Regions from separate parts of the Mesorhizobium sp. PUT5 genome, predicted to be linked through region 1. Evidence: riboswitches for the same ligand, from Rfam matches in the RefSeq annotation. Region 1 holds a riboswitch; the other holds the start of a gene.
What was found. A riboswitch is a leader RNA that binds a small molecule or an ion and turns the genes downstream of it on or off. The one in region 1 is predicted to bind thiamine pyrophosphate.
Positions count from the first base shown of each region.

Region 2: it holds a riboswitch for thiamine pyrophosphate, as region 1 does, so the genes downstream of both, ACTDI4_RS01980 (YkoF family thiamine/hydroxymethylpyrimidine-binding protein) here and thiB (thiamine ABC transporter substrate binding subunit) in region 1, are expected to answer to the same signal.

Region 1 covers NZ_JBQOSO010000003.1:3,978,845-3,986,100, forward strand. The annotation lists gene ACTDI4_RS20975 (ABC-F family ATP-binding cassette domain-containing protein) at 1-1,474, opposite strand, end outside; gene ACTDI4_RS20980 (thiamine diphosphokinase) at 1,577-2,221, opposite strand; TPP riboswitch at 2,316-2,428, shown strand; gene thiB (thiamine ABC transporter substrate binding subunit) at 2,470-3,471, shown strand; gene thiP (thiamine/thiamine pyrophosphate ABC transporter permease) at 3,570-5,201, shown strand; gene thiQ (thiamine ABC transporter ATP-binding protein) at 5,198-5,986, shown strand; gene ACTDI4_RS21000 (M48 family metalloprotease) at 6,146-7,256, shown strand, end outside.
Region 2 covers NZ_JBQOSO010000003.1:65,962-73,217, forward strand. The annotation lists gene ACTDI4_RS01970 (ABC transporter ATP-binding protein) at 1-741, opposite strand, end outside; gene ACTDI4_RS01975 (ABC transporter permease) at 738-1,538, opposite strand; gene ACTDI4_RS01980 (YkoF family thiamine/hydroxymethylpyrimidine-binding protein) at 1,564-2,172, opposite strand; TPP riboswitch at 2,163-2,276, opposite strand; gene ACTDI4_RS01985 (ABC transporter substrate-binding protein) at 2,428-3,987, shown strand; gene ACTDI4_RS01990 (ABC transporter permease) at 4,076-5,092, shown strand; gene ddpC (D,D-dipeptide ABC transporter permease) at 5,092-5,979, shown strand; gene ACTDI4_RS02000 (dipeptide ABC transporter ATP-binding protein) at 5,979-7,256, shown strand, end outside.

The sequences.
Region 1 (7,256 bases):
CGAGCATGTCGGAATAGCCGCCGGCATATTCCACCCAGCGCCCGCCCCCGTCCGGCGCGATGATGCTGGTGACGGTGCGGTCGAGGAAGTCGCGGTCGTGGCTGACCAGCAGCACGGTGCCGGCAAAGCCGGCGATCAGTTCCTGCAGAAGGTCCAGCGTCTCCATGTCGAGGTCGTTGGTCGGCTCGTCCAGCACCAGAAGGTTCGCCGGCCGCGCCAGCACGCGCGCCAGCAGCAGCCGCGCCCGCTCGCCGCCGGAAAGCTCGCGCACCGGCGTGCGCGCCTGCTCCGGCTTGAACAGGAAGTCCTTCATGTAGGAGACGACATGGCGCTGCTCGCCGTTGACGACGAGGTTCTCGCCGCGCCCGTCGGTGAGGTAGTGCGCCAGCGTTTCGTCGGGATGCGCCGCCTCGCGCTTCTGGTCGAGCGTGGCGATCTCCAGGTTGACGCCCAGCCTGACCGTGCCGGCATCCGGCGCCAACTCGCCGGTCAGCATCTTCAGCAGCGTGGTCTTGCCGGCACCGTTGGGCCCGACGAGGCCGACGCGGTCGCCGCGCTGGATGCGCGTGGAAAACCCCTTCACCACCGCGAGATCGCCGAAACTCTTGTCGATGGCCTTGGCCTCGATCACCAGCTTGCCGGATTCGGCCGCGTCGCTGGCGACCAGGGTGGCCGTGCCCTCCGCACCGCGATGGTTGCGGAAGCGCTGGCGCATGACCTGCAATTCGCCGAGCCGGCGCATGTTGCGCTTGCGCCGCGCGGTCACGCCGTAGCGCAGCCAGTGCTCCTCGCGCACGATCTGGCGGCCGAGCTTGTGCTGCTCGCGCTCCTCTTCCTCCAGCACCTGGTCGCGCCATTCCTCGAAATGCGAAAACCCCCGGTCCAGCCGGCGCGTGCGCCCGCGGTCGAGCCACACGGTGGCGCGCGAGACCCGCTCCAGGAAGCGGCGGTCGTGCGAGATGACCACCAGCGCCGAAGAGGTGCGGATCAGCTCCTCCTCCAGCCACTCGATGACCGACAGGTCCAGATGGTTGGTGGGCTCGTCGAGCAGCAATATATCAGGCTCCGGCGCCATCACCCGGGCAAGCGCGGCCCGCCGCGCCTCGCCACCGGAAAGGTCGTCCGGGCACTCCTGCCCGGTCAGTTCCAGATGCTCCATCAGATAGGTGGCGCGATGCGGATCGTCCGCCGGCCCCAGTCCGGCCTCGACATAGGCGCGCACGCTGGCGAAACCGTCCATGTCGGGCATCTGCGGCAGGTAGCGGATCGTGGCGGAAGGCTGGCGAAAGAGCTCGCCCTCCTGCGGCTCCACCATGCCGGCAGCGATCTTCAGCAGCGTCGATTTGCCGGAGCCGTTGCGGCCCACCAGCGCGATCTTGTCGCCCGGCCCGGCGGCGAGGTCGGCGCCGTCGAGCAGCGGCGTGCCGCCGAAGGTCAGCCTGATACCGGCGAGATTGAGAAGCGGCGGAGCCATTTCAGTCGCGTCTCCATATTGGGACCGCAGGGGCAAGGCATTGAAACAACGATGATATATCTATTGATATATCAGACGACAGATGTACCGGCATTGCCACGCTCACGTACCCGGATCGAGGCGCGGATGGGCGAGCAGCACGGCCCGGCCCTGGCCGAGGCCGATCTCCAGCCTGCCCTTCACTTCGTTGGAAAGGGTGAGCGAGGAGCCGAACGGCACCTCCACCTCGAAAAGCGGCCACTTGGCACCCTCGACGGTGAGCCCGGAAAGGCCGGAAAAGGCCAGCACCGAAAACAGCGTTCCGGCCTCATAGTCGAAGCGGCCGCGGCCGGGCAGCAGCGGCACCCCTTCCTGCGCGCCGCTGGTCAGCAGCACCGGCGTGCCGGCTTGCGCCAGCCTGAGCGCCAGCGCCATGTGCAGGAAGGCGTGATCGGCGCGCTGGCCGCCGAAGGCGCCGGCCAGCACCAGCGACGTCGCCCCTTGCTCAAGCGCAATGGCGACGGCCAGTTCGCCATCGGTCATGTCCTTGTCGGCCGGGAATTCGCGCCGGGGCACGGCGGCAAGCTCGCCCGGCAGATGCGGCGGCGTGGAATCGAAATCGCCCACCCACAGTTCCGGCCGCACGCCGAGCAGCGCGGCATGCAGCATGCCGGAATCGGCAGCGATGACGCGGCTGCCCGCAATCTGGCGGTCGAGGCGGGGCGTGCGCACCAGGTCGCCGCCGAGCAGGAGGGTGAAAAGGCTCATGGGCTCGCCTTACCAGTCCGATCGGGCAAACGGAAGGCCGCGCCTCGGGTCCCGACGGCACTTGCGTGGCGCGGCGGCCCGGCCTATGTGTGCAGGCGCTCTAACGGGGTGCCGGACGCTGCGCGCGGACCGGCTGAGAGGCGTGATCGCCAACCCGCTGAACCTGATCCGGTTTGTACCGGCGGAGGGATTAGATGCCTCGGAAGATCCGGCGCCTCGATTCCCGCAACACTTGCAAGGAGGCGCCCATGCGCAAGATATTGTCGATCCTTCTGCCCGCCCTGGCGCTGGCCGCCACGGCCCTGCCCGCCGCGGCCAAGGACAGGCTCACCGTCTACACCTATGAAAGCTTCACCGCCGACTGGGGTCCCGGCCCGGCAGTGAAGAAGAACTTCGAGGCCGAATGCGGCTGCGAGGTCGATTTCGTCTCGGTCGCCGACGGCGTGGCGCTGCTCAACCGCGTCAAGCTGGAAGGGGCCGCCACCAAGGCCGACGTGGTCCTCGGCCTCGACACCAACCTGACCGCGGACGCCAGGGCTACCGGCCTGTTTGCCCCGCACGGCCCGGTCGGCGACGTCAACGTGCCCGGCGGCTGGAGCGACGACATTTTCGTCCCGTATGACTACGGCTATTTCGCCGTCGTCTACGACACCGATAAGCTCAAGACCCCGCCAACGAGCCTCAAGGAGCTGGTCGAGGGCGACCCGAGCCAGAAAATCGCCATCCAGGACCCGCGCACCTCCACGCCGGGCCTCGGCCTGCTGCTCTGGGTCAAGTCGGTCTATGGCGACGAGGCCGCAGGCGCCTGGGCGAAGCTGAAAGACAGGGTGCTGACGGTGACCCCCGGCTGGAGCGAGGCCTACGGCCTGTTCACCAAGGGCGAGGCGCCGATGGTGCTGTCCTACACCACCTCGCCGGCCTATCACATGATCGAGGAGAAGACCGAGCGCTACCAAGCGGCCGCCTTCTCGGAAGGCCACTACCTCCAGGTCGAGGTGGCCGGCATCACCACCACCGGGGCGAAAAACCCGCTGTCGCAGAAGTTCCTCGCCTTCATGACCGGTCCCGGCTTCCAGGACGCCATTCCCGAGACCAACTGGATGTTCCCGGCCGGCAGGACCGACAAGCCGCTCGACCCGGTCTTCGACAGGCTGGTGAAGCCGGCAAAGACGCTCATCCTCAGCCCCGAGGAGGTGGCCGAGAACCGCAAGGCCTGGGTGGACGAATGGCTTTCCGTCATGAGCAAGTGAAACGCCCCCCGCCCGCGAGCGGGGTGAGCGCACATGAAGATACCCCCTCCCCCTTGCGGGGAGGGGTTAAGGATGGAGGTGCTGTTGCGCCGAAACTCATGGGCGCTCGCGTTGCTCTCGCGGCGAAGGCGGAGCCGCGCATCTGCGCCGGCATTTTCGCGCTGGCCTTCGTCGGCATCCTGATCGGCGGCGCCTTTGCCGGCCTTGTCGCCGAGGGCGCGGGCGATTTCGGCAATGCGATCCTGGCCTTCGACGCCTATCTGCTGCGCGTGGCGCGCTTCACGCTCTGGCAGGCCGCGCTTTCCACGCTTCTGTCGGTGCTGCCGGGGCTGCTGGTGGCCCGCGCGCTGTCGCGCCACCCGCGCTTCTTCGGCCGCACGCTCCTGCTGCAACTGTTCGCCGTGCCGCTGGCGCTGCCCGCCATCGTCGCAGTGCTCGGCGTGCTGGCGCTCTATGGCCGCGCCGGCTATTTCGCCGATCTCCTGACAGCGGCCTCGGGCGGCACATGGCCCGGTATCTACGGCCTGTCCGGCATTCTCGTGGCGCATGTCTTCTTCAACATGCCGCTTTGCGCGCGCCTTTTCCTGGAAGCGCTGCAAACCGTGCCGGCCGACCAGTGGCGGCTGGCCAGCCAGCTCGGCATGGATGCGCGCGCCACCTTCCGGCTGATCGAGTGGCCGGCGCTGCGGCAGGCGCTGCCGGGCGTCGCCGGGCTTGTCTTCATGCTGTGCATCACCTCCTTCACCATCGTGCTGACGCTGGGCGGCGGGCCGGCCGCCTCGACGCTCGAGGTCGCCATCTACCAGGCGCTGCGCTTCGATTTCGATCCTGCGCGCGCCGTTGCGCTGACGCTGCTGCAGGTGGCGCTGACCGCCATCGTCGTGACGGGGCTCGCCCGGCTCGGCGCCACAATGACCGGCGACGCCGGCCTGCCGGTGGCCCCCCGCCGTTTCCTGTCGCCGGGCCGGGCCGAAACCGCCCTGAACGCGTCGCTCATCCTGCTCGCGCTCGCCTTCGTCGCCGGCCCGATGGTCGCCACGGTCGCGGCCGGGCTTCAGGCCGACCTGGTGCGGCTGGCCGGCGAGGCACCTGTTCGCCAGGCGGCGCTGACCAGCATCGTTCTGGCCTTCCTGTCCGCCTTGCTGGCAGCGGCTCTTTCGCTGGCGCTGGCAATGGCCCGGCGCGCGCTGGAGCTTGGCCGCCGCGGCCGGCGCAAGTCCTTGCTGGAGACGCTGACCGATACCGGCGCCGGCTTCGTGCTGGTGGTGCCGCCCATCGTCGTCGGCGCCGGCTGGTTCATGCTGCTGCGGCATTTCGGCGATGTCTTTGCCGTGGCCCCGATCATGGTGGTGACCGTCAATGCCGTCATGGCCATGCCTTTCGCCATCCGCGCGGTGCGGCCCGCCTACGACGCCTCCAGCGAGCGCCACGAGCGGCTGTGCGCCCAGCTCGGCATTTCGGGCTGGACCCGGCTGCAGCTGGTCGACTGGCCGGCGCTCAGGCGCCCGCTCGGCACCGCCTTCGCCTTCGCCATGGCGCTGTCGCTGGGCGACCTCGGCGTCATCGCCCTGTTCGGCAGCGACCAGGTGCAGACACTGCCCTATCTGCTTCTGGCACGCATGGGCAGCTACCGCACCGCCGACGCGGCCGGGCTGGCGTTGCTTCTGGGCACCGTCTGCCTGGCCCTGATGCTGGCCGCGGGGCGTCTGGGAAGGGAGAAAGCCGAATGAACCAGATGCCGACCGACGCTGCCGCCACAGGTGCGACCGCCGGCCTGCCGGTGCGGCTGGACGATGTGCGCTTCCTCTACGGCGCGACCGAATTCGTCTATGATACGGCCTTCGCCGCGGGCGAGATAACGGCGGTGATGGGCGCCAGCGGCTCCGGCAAGTCCACCCTGCTCAATCTCGTCGCCGGCTTCGAGACGCCGGCCGCCGGCCGCGTGCTGATCGGCGGCCGGGACCTTACCGCCGCGCCGCCTTCGGCACGCCCCGTGTCCATGGTGTTTCAGGAAAACAATCTCTTCGCCCACCTGACGGTGGCCGACAATGTCGGCCTCGGCCGGTCGCCCGCCCTGAAGCTCACCCATGGCGATCGCGCCGCGATCGCCGACGCGCTTCACCGCACCGGCCTGGCCGGCAAGGAGCAGCGCCTGCCGCGCGAGCTTTCCGGCGGCGAGCGCCAGCGTGTCGCCCTGGCAAGGGCGCTGGTGCGTGACCGGCCGGTGCTGCTGCTCGACGAGCCTTTCGCCTCGCTGGGCCCGGCCCTGCGCGACGACATGCTGGACCTGGTGGACGCCCTTCAGGCCGAGCAGGGCATGACGGTGCTGTTCGTCACCCACCAGCCCGACGATGCGCGCCGCATCGCCCACCGCGTCGTGTTCCTGGAGGACGGCAAGGTTGTCGCCGCCGGACCTGCGGGCGATTTCTTCGCCGGTGCTGGACCGGCGGCATTTCGGCGCTATATCGGCGCCGATGACGGTGGATCACGCGATGTTGCCCGCAAGCGGACATAATTTACGGTCAAACCCTCTCCATTGAACGGGGCGCTTGCTTGGCATCATGGGTTGGCTGCTTTCGGTTCGAACGGTGAAGGGTATGATCGCTACGGGCTGATTCGCCCCCGGCGAAACTGAAAGGATGCCGACCTGCTCGACGGCCTGCACATTGCCGCCCTGAAGCCGCTGGCGCGCCTTGTCGCGCTGGCCGGCCTTGCCGTGTCGCTGGCCGCCTGCCAGTCGGTCATGCCGGGCAGCGTGGAGGAATCCGGCTTCCAGCCCTCCGACAAGCCGGTCACGGTCGACACCGTCACCGCCAACAACAAGCTGGCCGAGCTTGCCCGGGCGCAGCATCCGCGCATCCTGGCCACCTATGGCGGCGAATATTCCGATCCCAAACTGGAGCGCATGGTCGCCAAGGTGGTCGGCAACCTGACCACCGTGTCGGCCAACCCGACGCAGGCCTACCGCATCACCATCCTGAACTCGCCCAACGTCAACGCCTTCGCGCTGCCGGGCGGCTATCTCTACATCACACGGGGCCTTTTGGCGCTGGCCAATGATTCCTCCGAGGTCGCCGCCGTCATCGCCCACGAGATGGGCCACGTCACCGCCAACCACGGGCTGGCGCGCCAGAAGCTGGAGGCCGAGGAGGGGCTGGCGACCAAGGTGGTGTCGGACGTGCTGGGCGACAGCCCGACCGCGCGCGTCGCGCTCATCCGCGGCAAGCTCAGGCTCGCACAGTTCTCGCGCAACCAGGAACTGGAAGCCGACGCCATCGGCATCAAGTCGGTCGGCGAAGCCGGCTATGATCCTTATGCGGCCAGCCGCTTCCTGCAATCCATGTCCGCCTATACGGACTTCCGCTCCATCAGCGGCGCCACCGACGCCAGCCTGGATTTCCTGGCCACCCACCCCAACACGCCCCAGCGCATCGAACTGGCCCAGCGCCTGGCGCGCCAGTTCGGCCCGCCCGGCGTCGGCACGCGCGACCGCGATTCCTTCCTGGCCGGCATAGACGGCATCCTCTACGGCGACACGCCGGAGGAAGGCTATGTGCGCGGCAACACCTTCCTGCATCCGAAGCTCGGCGTGTCCTTCTCCGTGCCGGACGGCTTCATCATCGACAATTCGAGCGCCGCCGTCACCGCCACCGGCCCCGGCGACATGGCGGTGCGCTTCGACGGCGTCGACCTCGACCGCAAGCGCTCGCTGACCGACTACATCCGCAGCGGCTGGGTGGCGGGGCTTGACGACGCCAGCGTGCGCCAGGAAACCATCAGCGGCA
Region 2 (7,256 bases), 3.9 Mb from region 1:
CGGGTTGAGGAGGGCCTGGAGCAGGCGGGATTCGACGGCCGCCGCCTCGGGCGTGCCGAAATCGGGGCGGGGATGGCCGAGCGGCACCGCGATCTCGGCCAGCACGCGCGCCGGGCGGGCGCTCAGCACATAGATGCGGTCGGAGAGGAACACCGCCTCGCGCACGTCATGGGTGATCAGCAGCGCCGTCCAGCGGTGCCGCTCCCATATCCCCAGCAGCCAGCGCTGCATGGCCGCGCGGGTCAGCGCGTCCAGCGCGCCGAAGGGTTCGTCCAGCAGCAGCATGTCGCGCTGCTGCACCACGGTGCGCAGCAGCGCGGCTCGCTGGCGCATGCCGCCGGAAAGCTGCGCCGGATAGTGGCGCTCGAACCCGTCGAGCCCGAATTCGGCGAACAGCGGCGCCACGCGCTGGCGCGCGGCCTTGCGCGGCACGCCCTGCACTTCGAGGCCCAGCGTGGTGTTGTCGACGATGCGCCGCCAGGGCATCAGCGCATCGCGCTGCGGCATGAAGGCGAAGGGCCGCCGGCCGGGGGCGAGCGCGGCCCCGTCGAACAGGATGTCGCCGCCGTCGGCGCGCAGGCCGCCGGTCAGCAGCTTGAAGATCGTGGACTTGCCGGCGCCGGAGGGCCCGAGGATCGAGACAAACTCGCCCGGGCGCACGAAAAGCGAGATGTCGGCCAGCACATCCAGGCCGTCGAAGCGCTTGCGCAGGCCGCGCAATTCCAGCCGCGGCGCGCTCATGGCCGGCGCCTTTCGCCGAGCCGCTCCCAGGGCAGGGCCAGGCGTTCGATCAGCACCACCGCGCCGAACAGGACAAGCGTGAGCGTGGCGCTGACCAGCACGGCGGCGAGCACCAGGTCGGGGCGGAAATTGTTCTTGGCGTTGAGGATGTAGATGCCGAGCCCCTTCGCGGCGCCGGCATATTCGGCGAAGATCGCCCCCACCACGGCATAGGTGATGGAGATGCGCAGGCCGGCGAAGAAAAAGGGCAGCGCCGAGGGCAGGCGGCCGAGCATGAACATGCTGAGCCGCGAGGCCCCCATGGAGGCCAGCAGCGCCTCGATGTCGGGATCGGTGGCCTCGTAGCCGCGCGCCAGCGCCACCATCATCGGGAAGAAGGTGACGAGCGCCACCAGCACGATCTTCGGCGCCAGGCCGAAGCCGAACCACAGCACGACGAGCGGCGCGATCGCCACCAGCGGCAGGGTCTGGCTGATGATGAAGACCGGAAACAGCGCCCGCCGCAGCGGCCGGAAGAAATCCACCAGCACCGAGAAGACGAAGGCCGCCGTCAGCGAGCAGGCGAAGCCGAAAAGCGTGGCGCGCAGGGTGGGCAGGGTGTTGTCCAGCAGCGCCTGCCGGTTCTGCACAGCCTGGACGAGCACGCGCGAAGGCGCCGGCAAGGTGGTGGGCGAGACGCCCGACAGGCGGGCGTAAAGCTCCCAGGCGACCAGCAGCGCGCCGACCGAAAGAAGGGCCGGGCCGGCCCTGGCCGAAAGGGCCGCGAGCGAACGCGCGAAGACGACGGGTCTGGACATGTCGAACCTGTGACGCAAATGCGCTTCAGCGCGGCGTCGGGCTGTTGGCGGATGCCGTCAGGTCGATGGTGACATGGCCTTCGGGCGGGCCGAACCGGCAGAATGCGGCTTCGATCGCGGCGAAGACGGCGCCGGCGTCGCCGTCGAGCCTCGTGCAGAAATTCTTGGAGCGGCCGAACACGCCCGAGCGCTTCAGAAAATCGATGCAGCCATAGATCTCGTCCATATGGTCGCCGGTGCCCATCACGTAGAGCGAGAACTGCGCGGCGGTCGGCGTGGCCTTGTCGGGCGCGCGCGCCACCTCGGCCAGGGCCGCGTCCTTGCGCGTTTCCAGCGGCTCGCGCGGGCCGCCCAGCAGCGGCGTGGCGCAGATCTCGTCGTCCGGCTCGCCGGGGCATCCGCGCGAGATGGCGGCCGACAGCACGCAGTGCCGGCCGGTAGCCGCCGCCGCCGAAAAGAGGTCGCGCAAGGCGGGAAACAGCACTTCCGGCGGCCCCACGATCAGCGTGGAGATATCGTCGGTCTCGATGCGCAGCCGCTCGCGATAGGGATCGAGCGCGGCGAGCGCGCCGGTGATGACGCCGACGAAATCGTCGGTCATGGGATAAAGGGAAACCTGTGCGCCTGAAAACATCGCCCGCCTCGCTCCGCTGGTATTACCCAGATCAGCTTCTAGGGTTTGAAGGCTTGGCGCCTTGGTCTCAGCCCCGGCAATACGGAGCACCCCTGTGGATGGGTGCAATCAATCAGATTCCCCGGCGCGGGGCAAGCCGCTTGTCGAGCGCGCTTCCGATGGGCCGGCAGGATTGACACGCGTTGCCTTCCCGGGAAACTATGGGGCCGCCGCCGGGCGCGCGGCCAACCACAAGCGGAAATCGGGGAACGGACAATGGAAACACGTTGGAACCGGGCGGCCGTATTGGGCGGCCTGCTTATGTCGGCCGTCTTCGCGATGGCGGTTCCGTTGCCGGCCGCCGCGGCCGACGACGCGGTGCTGGTGATCGGCAAATCCGGCGATCCGGACAATATCGACCCGGCCGTCACCGTCACCAACAACAGTTGGACCGCCAGCTATCCGGCCTATGAGCGGCTGGTGCGCTTCGACGGCGGCTCGACCGACATCGCCCCGGAAGTCGCGACCTCCTGGACCAACAGCCCCGACATGAAGACCTGGACCTTCACGCTCGGCGACGGCCACACCTTCGCCGACGGCAAGCCGGTCGATGCCGAAGCCGTGAAGTTCAGCTTCGACCGCATGATCAAGATCGCCAAGGGGCCGTTCGGCTCGTTCGAGGCGATCGAGGCGGTGGACGTCGTCGATCCGAAGACCGTGAAGTTCACGCTGAAGGAGCCGTTCGCGCCCTTCCTGTCGACGCTGGCCACCAGCGGCGGCAGCATCGTGAACCCGGCCGTCATGGACAAGGCCTCCGGCGACGACCTGGCGCAGGGCTATCTCGCCGACCACACGATGGGCTCGGGCCCCTACCAGGTGAAGAGCTGGGAAAAGGGCCAGCGCCTTGTCATGGAGCCCAATCCGCACTGGACCGGCAGCAAGCTGGCGCTCAAGGAAATCGACATCAAGATCATCAAGGAGGCTTCGGCCCGCCGGCTGCAGCTCGAGCGCGGCGACGTCAACATCGCCGAGGACATTCCGATCGACCAGCTCAACGCGCTGAAGGGCAAGGAGGGCATCAAGGTCGTCGACGAGCCCAGCCTCTATGTCACCTATCTCTATCTGAACAACGAGAAGCCGCCGCTCGACAACGTCAAGGTGCGGCAGGCGCTGTCCTACGCCATCGACTACAAGGGCATCATCGACGGCATCATGCTCGGCCAGGCCGAACAGATGCGCGGACCCATCCCGAAGGGCCTGTGGGGGCATGACGACAATGCCATGCAGTATTCCTACGACCCGGCAAAGGCCAAGGACCTGCTCAAGGAAGCCGGCGTCTCGGACCTGTCGCTGAACTATCTCTATGCCAAGACCGACCCGGCCTGGGAGCAGATCGGCCTGGTGCTGCAGCAGAACCTCGCCGATATCGGCGTCAAGGTGAAGCTGCAGGACTTCGCCTATCCGACGATGCGCGACAAGCTCAACACGGGCGACTTCGACATCGCCGCCGGCAACTGGTCGCCCGACTACGGCGATCCCTACATGTTCATGAATTTCTGGTTCGACTCCAACCTGAAGGGCCTGCCGGGCGACAGGGCGTTCTACTCCAACCCCAAGGTCGACGAACTGATCCGCAAGGCGGCGAGCGAAACCGACCAGAAACAGCGCGAGACGCTCTACCAGGAAGCGCAGAAGATCGTCGTGGAGGAGGCGCCCTATATCCTCCTGTTCCAGCGCAACTACCAGTTCGCCATGCGCGACGACGTGAAGGGCTACGTCTACAACCCCATGCTGGTGCAGATCTTCAACTTCGCCGACATGTCGAAAGCGCCGTGACCCGGCGCGACGGAGGGGGTCCCGCCGTCCATGAGCCCCGCTTCGCCGCGGCAGCGGCGGGCGGCGGCAGTTGCAAGGTAAGCGACAGGTGTCCTTCGTCAGCATCGTCAGGCGGCGCCTGATCTTCCTCGTTTTCGTGGTGTTCGGGGTGACGGTCGTCACCTTCGTCATCTCGCACATGATCCCCGGCGACCCCGCGCGCATGATGGCGGGCGACCGGGCCACGAACGAGATCGTGGAGAACATGCGCCGCCAGCTCGGCCTCGACCAGCCGCTGTGGAGGCAATATCTCACCTATATCGGCCAGATCGCCCAGGGCGATTTCGGCATCTCGATCCGCACCCAGCGGCCGGTCATCGACGACATCAAGCGCTTCTTCCCGGCGACCATCGAGCTGGCGCTCGCGGCCCTCCTCTTCGCCGTCGCCGCCGGCATTCCGCTGGGCGTCGTCTCGGCCGTCGCCAAGGACAGGTGGATCGACCAGATCTCGCGCACCATCTCGGTCACCGGCATCTCCACGCCCGCCTTCTGGCTCGGCCTGCTGCTCATCTATATCTTCTACGGCCGCCTCGGCATCCTGCCCGGCTCGGGGCGCCTCGCCAGCGGGATCGCCCCGCCGCCCACGATCACCGGGCTCTACACGGTCGATGCGCTGCTCGCCCTCGACTGGACGGCCCTGCGCAGCGCTCTGCAGCATCTGCTCCTTCCGGCGTTGACGCTGGGCTTCGTCCATCTCGGCATCGTCACAAGGCAGATAAGGTCGGCCATGCTGGAGGTGCTGCAGGAGGACTATGTGCGCACCGCCCGGGCAAGCGGCCTTTCGCGGCGGTCGGTGCTGTTCGGCCACGCGCTGCGGAATGCGCTGATCCCGTCGGTGACCATGATCGGCCTGGCCTTCGGCGACCTGCTCTACGGCGCCGTGCTCACCGAAACGGTCTTTGCCTGGCCGGGCATGGGCAACTACGTCGTCCAGTCTATCACCGCGCTGGATTTCCCGGCCATCATGGGCTTCACCGTCGTGGCCTCGACCGCCTATGTCCTTCTCAACCTGGCGGTCGACCTCGTCTATATGTGGCTCGATCCGCAGATCAGGGAGGTCAACTGATGAGCCTCGGGCGCGTCGAGGCCGAAGAGGCGCCGCCGCAGGGCGATTTCGGCGGCAGCCATCTCTGGTACCAGCTCCGCCGCAGCCCGCTCACCCTGGCGGGCCTGGCCATCATCGTGATCGTCGCCTTCGTCATGGCCACGGCGCCCTGGATCGCGCCCTACGATCCGGACCGGCTCGACCTGCTCCACCGCCTGGCGCCGCCGAGCCTCGCGCATTTCTTCGGCACCGACGAGGTCGGGCGCGACATCTTCTCGCGCGTCCTGTGGGGCGCGCGCACCTCCGTCACCGTCGGCCTGGCGATCGTGGCCATATCCATGGGCTTCGGCACCGTCATCGGCGCCTTCTCGGGCCTGGTGGGCGGCCGCGTCAACACGGCGATCATGCGCATCATGGACGTGGTGCTTTCGTTCCCGTCCTTCGTCATGGCCATGGCGCTGGCGGCGGCGCTCGGCCCCAACCTCATCAACGCCATGCTGGCGATCGCCGTGGTGCGCATTCCCTTCTACGTGCGGCTGGCGCGCGGCCAGGCGCTCAGCCTGCGCTCGCGGCCCTATGTGAAGGCGGCCATGAGCTTCGGCGCGCCCCGCGTGCAGATCGTGCGCCGCCACATCATGCCCAACGCCATGGCGCCCATCATCGTGCAGGCGACGCTGGACATCGGCCTGGCCATCCTGACGGCTTCCGCGCTGAGCTTCATCGGCCTCGGCGCCCAGCAGCCGACCGCCGAATGGGGCGCCATGGTCGCCACCGGCCGCGACTATCTGCTGGACCAGTGGTGGTATCCGACCTTCCCCGGCCTCGCGATCCTGGTGACGGCGGTGGGCTTCAACCTGCTCGGCGACGGCCTGCGCGACATGTTCGACCCGCGATTGAGGGGACGCTGATGCAGGCCGAAAACCGCAGCGTCGTCTCGATCGACGACCTCAGCCTGGTCTTCCCGACCTTTCACGGCGACGTGCGCGCGCTCTCCGGCGTCACGCTCGATGTCCGCCCCGGAGAGATCGTCGGGCTGGTGGGCGAGTCCGGCTCGGGCAAGTCGGTGACCGCCATGTCCGTGATCCGGCTGCTGCCGAAGGGCGTGGCGCGCTTCACCGGCGGCAGGCTGACCCTGCTCGGCCACGACATGCTGGCCATCGGCGAGCGCGCGCTCGAAGACGTGCGCGGCAAGGAAGCCTCGATGATCTTCCAGGAGCCGATGTCGGCCCTCAACCCGACGATCCGCATCGGCCGGCAGATCACCGAGGTCATCCGCCGGCACGAAGGGGTCGGCCGCGAGGAGGCGCGAAGGCGCGCCCAGGCGCTGCTTGCCGAAATGCAGGTTCCCGACGCCGCGCGGGTGATGCGCAACTACCCGTTCGAGCTGTCTGGCGGCATGCGCCAGCGCGTGCTGATCGCCATGGCCTTCTCCTGCAACCCGTCCGTGCTGATCTGCGACGAGCCGACGACGGCGCTCGACGTGACCGTGCAGGCGCAGGTGCTGGCGCTGATCCGCGAGCGGGCGCGGGCGCGCGGCACTGCGGTGCTGTTCATCACCCACGACCTGGCGGTGGTGCGGCAGCTCTGCGACCGCGTCTATGTCATGTATGCCGGGCGCGTGGTGGAGGAGGGGCGCACCGCCGACCTTCTGGCCGGGCCGCTGCACCCCTACACGCAGGCGCTGCTGCGCTCGCTGCCCGAACTCGCCGAGCCGAAGCAGCCGCTGGCCGCCATTCCCGGCACGGTGCCGACGCTTCTGGGCGCCATCAGCGGCTGCGCGTTCCGCTGGCGTTGCGCGCACGCGCAGGAGCGCTGCGTCGAGACCCCGCCCTTCGTCGAGGCCGGAGCGGGCGGCCACCGCGCCGCTTGCTGGTTTGCCGGAGAGATCGCGGCGCTGCCGCGGGCCGGTGCGCAAGCGCCTGTCCCGCCGGCTCGCGCACCGGCCGGCCCGGCCGCCGGCGAGGCGCTGGTGCGGCTGGAAAATGTCGAGGTCGGCTTTCCGCTCGGCCGCTCCTGGCTCGGCCGGCCCAAGGCTGTCGTCCACGCCCTCAACGGCGTCGACCTGGACATCCGCGCCGGCGAGACGCTCGGCATCGTCGGCGAATCGGGCTGCGGGAAATCGACGCTGGCCGAGGTGGTCATGGCGCTGCAACAGCCGAGCGCCGGGCGCATCAGCTTCGACGGC